2 linked regions of the Rubinisphaera margarita genome follow. Each later gene encodes a partner of the first gene's protein in a complex. Links are inferred from orthologs where the notes say so. Each region holds a gene or a part of one and is shown on either strand. Other genes may lie near its edges. The genes, in order: secY and secA.

The links.
Region 2: the proteins of secY (region 1) and secA are in contact, whole or in part, in a crystal structure (PDB 3DIN), measured with the Thermotoga maritima proteins. The link is inferred for Rubinisphaera margarita from one-to-one orthologs. Residues at the interface, in WP_004081795.1 of Thermotoga maritima: Glu108, Gly109, Glu110, Glu111, Ala236, Glu237, Arg238, Arg239, Ile240, Thr241, Ile242, Gln243, Tyr244, Ala245, Arg246, Arg247, Val248, Thr249, Gly250, Arg251, Arg252, Val253, Tyr254, Gly256, Ala257, Ser258, Thr259, Tyr260, Leu261, Pro262; in WP_004082002.1 of Thermotoga maritima: Glu261, Ala262, Arg263, Lys300, Ala301, Arg302, Thr303, Ile304, Ile305, Leu323, Tyr324, Asp325, Pro326, Val329, Ser330, Tyr333, Ile336, Lys340, Phe345, Val349, Glu363, Phe364, Tyr374, Ser375, Gly376, Gly377, Glu393, Ile395, Thr482, Ser483.

Annotation. Positions count from the first base shown.
Region 1 is NZ_JAKFGB010000009.1:189,293-192,487, forward strand. The notes cover bases 201-3,079. They hold secY (preprotein translocase subunit SecY), read left to right. Parts: upstream 201-894; coding sequence 895-2,265; downstream 2,266-3,079. Other genes in these bases: rplO (50S ribosomal protein L15), read left to right, coding at 201-485; map (type I methionyl aminopeptidase), read left to right, coding at 2,314-3,079. Outside these bases: more of rplO, read left to right, coding at 36-200; more of map, read left to right, coding at 3,080-3,084. UniProt on the Escherichia coli protein: The central subunit of the protein translocation channel SecYEG. Consists of two halves formed by TMs 1-5 and 6-10.
Region 2 is NZ_JAKFGB010000015.1:34,365-38,746, reverse strand. Bases 32-4,097 are described here. They hold secA (preprotein translocase subunit SecA), read left to right. Parts: upstream 32-339; coding sequence 340-3,897; downstream 3,898-4,097. In the rest of the region: L1A08_RS16485 (hypothetical protein), read left to right, coding at 4,277-4,382. UniProt on the Escherichia coli protein: Required for protein export, interacts with the SecYEG preprotein conducting channel.

The sequences.
Region 1 (3,195 bases):
CTTTTCGTGCGGCTTTTTACGGTAGAAGTGCTGCCATGATTATCGATGACGTCCATCGCGACATTCATAAGAACAAGAAGCGGAAGCGGATCGGCCGTGGTGTCGGTTCGGGACACGGTAAGACTGCCGGTCGCGGACACAAAGGCTACTACAGCCGTGGTGGTTCCGCCTCCCGTCGTGGCTTCGAAGGGGGCCAGACGCCGATCTTCATGCGAGTCGCCAAGCGTGGTTTCAATAACACCGCTTTCGCTGACGTTGTAGCCATCGTCAACCTGAAAGATCTGGAGAGCAACTTCCAGGATGGGGACGACGTGACGCTGGAGTCGCTGAAGAAGAAGGGGCTGATTCACGGTCGCTTCGATGCCGTCAAGGTGCTCGGCAATGGCGAACTGACCAAGAAGCTCAACGTTCAGGTTCATCGTTATTCGGCATCAGCCGAAGCAGCGATCACCTCCGCTGGCGGTAAGGTCGAACCGATCGTCTAAGTGGCGTCGGGGTCGGCAGGTTCTGCTCCCGCGCGGGACCGACGGAAACTATGAAGACAAGGCCTTTCCGGTGCGGGAAGGCTTTTTTTATGAGCTGAGAGATCGGGTCGGTTGCGGACTGGCCAGCTGGCGAGGTTCGCAACAGGTCAGTGCTGGTTGGACTGGTACTGCCTGAGGAGCGACGGGAGAAGCGGTACTGACGGAGCCGGTGCCACACTTTTCATCCCGTTATGTGTTGGAGCTTGCGGAAATGCCGCAAATCCACGAAAACTCTTCTACCCCCGGGTTTGAATAATCGTTAGAACTCCAGCGATCTTTGCCGGTCGGGCTGGTTCAATTTGGTCGATGTCCTGCAGGAACAGGTTTCGCGGCTTCGGCTTTCATATCCACACACTCAGGAAATTCGTCGATGTTTGGAAAGTTGATTACACTGTTTCGCATCCCTGAACTGCGAAACAAGATTCTGCTGACGATCGGCCTGCTCGCTGTCTACCGCCTCGGATTCTGGATTCCGCTGCCGTTCATCGATCAGGAACTGTTCGCACAACAGATGGAGAAGCTGCAGCAGGGAAGTTCGGGGTTCGGCCAGGTCATTCAGATGGTCTCGCTGTTCTCAGCTTCGAACCTGGGCAACTCGACGATCTTCGGTCTGGGGATCATGCCTTATATTTCCGCCTCGATTATCTTCCAGCTGATGGGGTCGGTGTATCCACCGCTCGAACAGCTGCAGAAAGAAGGGGAATCGGGCCGCAAGAAGATCAACGAATATACGCGATACGCAACGGTGGTGATCTGTCTGTTGCAAAGCTTCTTCTGGATCCGAGCCATCTCCGGTGGCTTTGGGGCGGAAGGGGCCGGGATGATCATGAGAGAGTACGACTGGTGGCTTTGCCATATGATCGGGGCTTTGATCATGACGGCCGGTACCATCTTCCTGATGTGGCTCGGTGAGCAGATCGACGAGTACGGAATTGGTAACGGGATCAGTCTGCTGATTATGGCCGGGATTCTGGCACAGATGCCAACGTCGATGTACGAATACCTTCAGCCCGCTTTCGAGAACGGCATTCGAGCCGGGACCGATACCGGGATTGATAAGCTGATTCTGCTGCTGGGACTGTTCATCGCCGTGGTGATCGGTGTCATCGCCATGACGCAGGGGCAGCGTCGAATTCCGATTCAGAGTGCGAAGCACGTCCGCGGTCGCCGCGTGATGGGTGGTCAGCGTCAGTATCTACCGCTGCGAGTGAACCAGGCCGGCGTGATGCCGATCATCTTCGCTTCGAGCCTGCTGATGTTCCCGTACTTCCTGTTCAGTCAGGCCTCGGGAATCTGGCCGGGCTCGCTGACGCTGAAGACGCTGGCCAGTGCCTTTGGCTCCGGTCGCGGCTTCCTCTACAATATGTGTTATGTCGCTCTGATTTACTTCTTCTGCTACTTCTGGACCGCTATTACCTTCAATCCGAAGGACATGGCCAACAACCTGAAGGACTACGGCAGCTTTATCCCGGGTTACCGTCCGGGAACACGGACCGCGACTTACCTGGAGCAGGTGATGGTTCGGATCACGTTCGTCGGAGCCGGCTTCCTGGCTCTGGTGGCGATCATTCCGACCATCGTGGCCCGCTGGATGAACATTCCGTTCATGCTGGCCAGCTTCTACGGGGGAACGGGACTGCTGATCGTGGTTTCGGTCGCGCTCGACCTGGTGCAGAAGATCGACAGCCATCTGGTGATGCGAAACTATTCAGGAATGCTGGAAGCCGATGAGAAGGCTTAAGTATGAGATGAGCTGCCGGTTGCTGGCGGCTCGAGAAGGACGGTCGGCGTGATCATTCTCAAGAGTCGACGCGAAATCGACCGGATGCGACAGGCGGGGTTACTCGTTTCTGAAGCACATCAGTTGATCGCTTCTATGGTCCGTCCGGGCATTCGCACTCGCGATATCGATCGGGCGGTTGAGAAGCTGTTCGATAAGCATGGGGCGATTCCCTTGTTCAAAGGGGTTCCCGGGCCGGTTCCGTTTCCGTCGGTCTGCTGCATTTCTGTCAATGAGGAAATCGTGCACGGCATCCCGGGGACCAGGAAACTGGAAGCCGGAGATATCGTGAGCGTGGACACCGGCTGCAAACTGAACGGCTGGTGTGGAGATTCGGCCTGGACCTATCCGGTCGGAGAGGTCGACGATGAGAAGCGTTTGCTGCTCAAAGTCGGAGAAGAGACACTGAACCTGGCTATCGAACAGATGGCGAAGTGTCGGTGGTGGAGTGAAGTCGCCACGCAGATGGAGGAGCACGTAGCGAGCTACGGGTTTTCTTCGGTGGTCGACTTTGTGGGGCACGGCATCGGACGCGAGATGCATGAAGATCCGCAGGTGCCTCACTACATGGATGATGAGACAGTCGAGAAGGATTTCGAGCTGAAGCCTGGTCTGGTGATCGCCGTCGAACCGATGGTGAATGCGGGGACAGAAGAGCTGTTTCTCTCGAAAGATCACTGGACTGTCTTTACGCGGGATCATCGACCGAGTGTGCACTTCGAGCACACCGTCGCGATGACGGCTGACGGGCCTGAAATCCTCACGCCGCGACTCGCCTGAAGGAAGATCACTCAATCGAGAGTCGGCTGGGATCGGCGAAAGCGTTTTCCAGCCTCGAACGCATAGTAAGCTGGGATAGGCTACGGCTGTTCCAGCCTGCTGTTCGAGAAA
Region 2 (4,382 bases), on another replicon or contig:
TTCGGACGTTCCGGGGCGGGCCGGCCCTTCCCATCTGCCAAGGGCACGAAAAGTCGGTGTTCTTTTCCACGCAACCCGCCATTGACCCCATTTTACAATCGCAATAACATTTTGCATTGTGATTACTTAGGGCACAGAACGAGGCGCATGCTGTTTTTCGCAGGCGGTCCGGCGCGATGTTTGCCTGAGGACGTAATGCCTCGAAAATCAGGGTGAGCCGCTGTCAGTTTGGCATCCGCTCTTATTCTGCCTCATATCTCTTTGCACGCATAGACCAGATGGACGCCGCACGAACAGGATTCGTTCGTCGAGCTGGAGTCCTCTGAGGATCGGAACGTCATGGAATTTCTGGAACGTCTGGGAGACTGGTTTACCGGATTGACCGCCTGGGTCGACTCGTTCGTCAAGCGGTTTTTCGGCTCCGACAACGAGCGCATGATTCGCAAGATCGGTTTCGTGCGCGACAAGGATGGCACCGACAGCATTGTTCCCGGCAGCCTGCTCGATCGCATCAAGCAGCTCGAACCGGAGTACGAGCGGCTCACGGAAACCGAACTCAAAGAGCTGACGCCGAGATTCCGCAAACGCCTCGCCGATGGCGAAACCCTGGACGATATTCTCCCCGACGCCTTCGCCGCGACCCGCGAAGCGGGCAAACGATTCCTCAAGATGCGTCATTACGACGTGCAGATGGTCGGGGGCTACGTCCTTCACAAGGGCAACATCGCCGAAATGGTGACCGGGGAAGGTAAGACGCTCGTTTCGACGCTGCCGGCCTATCTCAACGCTCTCGCTGGCAAAGTGCATGTCGTGACAGTGAACGACTATCTCGCCAAACGCGATATGGAATGGATGGGAGCCCTGCACATCGGACTCGGACTGTCCGTCGGGGCGATTCAATCGCAGATGTCGTATCTGGAACGCCAGGCCGCCTATGCCTGCGATATCACGTACGGAACGAACAACGAACTCGGCTTCGACTACCTGCGGGACAACATGAAGCCGCGTCGCGACATGCAGGTGCAGGGGCCGCTCGACTTCGCGATTGTCGACGAAATCGACAACATTCTGATCGATGAAGCGCGTACGCCGCTCATCATCTCCGGACCTGCTCACGACGATATCACCAAGTATCCGAAGGCGCATCGCATCGCGATGCAGCTGGTGAAAGACGAGCACTTCGAAGTCAAAGAGAAGGAACACACCTGTCACCTGACTGACGAAGGGATTCGTCGCGCCGAGGAACTGGCCGGCGTCGACAGCTTCTACACGGCTGGCAACATGGAGTGGCCGCACCTGATCGATAACTCGCTGCGCGCCATCCATCTGTTCAAGAAGGACGTGACCTACGTCGTCGAAAATGGCGAGGTCGTGATTGTTGATGAGCATACCGGCCGCAAAATGTACGGGCGGCAGTGGAGCGATGGTCTGCATCAGGCGGTCGAAGCCAAAGAAGGCGTCAAAATCAAGGAAACGACGCAGACTCTGGCCACAATTACGCTGCAGAACTTCTTCAAACTCTACAACAAGCTCGGCGGGATGACCGGTACCGCCATGACCGAAGCGAGCGAGTTCTACAAGATCTACAAGCTCGACGTCATCGCCATTCCGACCAACCGTCCGTCGCAGCGAAAGAACTTCCCGGACGTCATCTTCCAGACCGCCAACGAGAAGTGGAACGCGGTCGTCGAAGAGATCCGCGACGTTTCCAAGACCGGTCGCCCGGTGCTCGTCGGAACCGCGTCGATCGAGAACTCCGAACTGCTCAGCAAAAAACTGAACCGTTTTGGCGTCAAACACGAAGTGCTGAACGCCAAGTATCACGAGCGTGAAGCCGAGATTATTTCGCAGGCCGGTCGCAAAGGCGCGGTCACCATCTCGACGAACATGGCCGGTCGTGGTACCGACATTATCCTTGGCGGTAACCCCGAGCACCTGGCATGGGAAGAACTCAAAGAAAGATATGGCTCTCGCCTCGATGTTCCCAAATCGGAATGGGATGACACTTCCGCCCGGATCGCTGAGAAAGGCGGGATGAAGGAAGAAGGCAAAGAGATCAAGGACATCGGCGGTCTGTATGTGATCGGTACCGAGCGTCACGATGCCCGCCGCATCGACCTGCAGCTGCGAGGTCGAGCCGGCCGTCAGGGGGACCCCGGTTCGAGCCGGTTCTTCATCTCGCTCGAAGACGATCTGATGCGAATCTTCGCCGGCGACTTCGTCCGCAACCTGCTCGGCTCGCTGGGCATGAAAGACGGCGAAGCGATCGAAAGCCCGATGGTCACGCGGCAGATCGAGAAAGCTCAGAAGCGTCGCGAAGAGTTCCACTTCGAACAGCGAAAGAACCTGCTCGAATACGACGAAGTGATGGACGAGCAGCGGAAGCGCGTTTACACCTACCGGCAGCGGATTCTCGACGGAGCCAACTGTCGCCAGCTGATCATCGGCATGATCGAACGTCAGGTCGAACGAGCCGTTGAGCACTTCATGTCGCCGAACTACCGCTGGGAAACGATCGCCGCCTGGGCGAACCAGCGATTCATGATCGACGTGGACCCTTCGGACGTCCGGGGGATGGAAGCCGATCAGCTCAAGAAGTATCTGCACGAGATGGCCGTCCGTCAGGCCGAAGACGAAATCGCCGAACAGGTCGAGGAGTTTCTGCCGGAAGAAGACGAGACTCAACGAGAGTGGAACTGGCTGGGTCTGTCCCGGTGGGCGAACAACCGCTTCAATCTGAATACTAACGATAAGGAACTCCGCGCGGCTGATCGGGATGGCGCTCGGATTCTCATCACCGACAAAGCGACCACGATGCTTGAGAAGCTCGACTTCTCGGACGTCGATCATCTGCTCGCCGAAGATCTGGGAGCCCGGACGACCAGCGGGTGGGTGCATCAGCAGTACGGCATTCTCATCGATCCGATCGAGTTCAAAGATCTTGATCCGCCGGACGTTGAATCGATGATCCGTGAGCGTGTCTTCAGCGAGTACCGGAACCGCGAGATCGGATTCCCGGTTTCAGTTGGCATGGCTCGCTTCATGAGTCGTTCCCGCAGTGGCGATCAGTACGATCGGCAGGGACTGGCACGCTGGGCCGAATCGCGTTTCCGCACACAACTCGATCCGGATGCCATCGAAAATACCTCCCGGAACGATCTCGAAGAGATGCTGCGGGAACGCAGCCGGTCGTTCTTCAAGGGTGAAGATGTCTTTGACGAAGTCGAGAACAAGGTCGCCAGTGTCTACAACGGTCACGATGACAGCGATCAGGAACGGCCGAGTCCGAGTTCCCTGCAGGAGATCATTTCCTGGGCGAATCAGGAGTTCCAGGCCAGCCTGAAGCAGGATGAGTTCTCCAACGCGGATCGCGAGGTCGCCACGAATCTGTTGCTCCGCGAGTACGACAGCCACTATCGACCGGAGTTCTCGCAGGCCGAGCGGATGATCCTCCTTGAAGTGCTTGACCACGCCTGGAAAGAGCACCTGTACTTTATGGACCATCTCCGGTCCGGCATCGGCCTGGTCAGCTACGCTCAGAAAGACCCCAAGGTCGAGTACAAGCGCGAGGGGATGAAAGCCTTCGACCAGATGTGGCAACGTGTGGGCGAACAGGTCACTGCGGCCATCTTCCGCGTCGAAACCGAGAGCCCGGACTTCGTCGGCTCGCTGTGGAACATTTCCTCCGCCACGCACGCCGTGCCGGATGCCACTCCTGTTGAGCAGACTGCCAGCAATGGCTCGGCTCCTCCGGAGATGTCTCCCGGTGCCGAACCGGGCTCCACGCCACAGACTGTCGATCCAATTCGCAACTTCGGCGACAAAGTCGGCCGCAACGACCCCTGCCCCTGCGGCAGCGGGAAGAAGTACAAGAAATGCTGCGGAACGAATGAGTAGATAGGTGCCGGGTTTTAGGCGCTGGGCGGCAGGGCCTTGGGAGATTCCGGGGCCACTGGGGTGGAGGGTCGTGGGTTGCTCGGCAACAGACACTCTCTCAGCGGGTGGGCCAGATCGCTCGGCTAGCAGGGCGGTGCAGCCGTGGGAAGATGCAGACGGACCGTCGTTGAACGGTCCGGAAGATTTTCAACTCGACGTGCTTGCGAGCGTACGCAACTCAAGAGTCAAATCCCCTCTCCTCACAGCGGCCCCGCCCCGAAAGGATCTTTCGTACCTGTTTCGCTACGGCCTGGCGGGAACCCCGATCCCGGTCCCCTGCTCCACTCGATAAACTCAGCACGCACTGTCAAAGGAGCTTCCCTGCCGGAGCCGAGGTGATTTGACGACAAAGATTCACGCGGTGACGGGTCAAAGCGGTCGATTGATCCTCCCCGCTGGTCAACGGGGCGATGCTGCCCAAGGGGAGTTCCTGCGGAGCACATTTG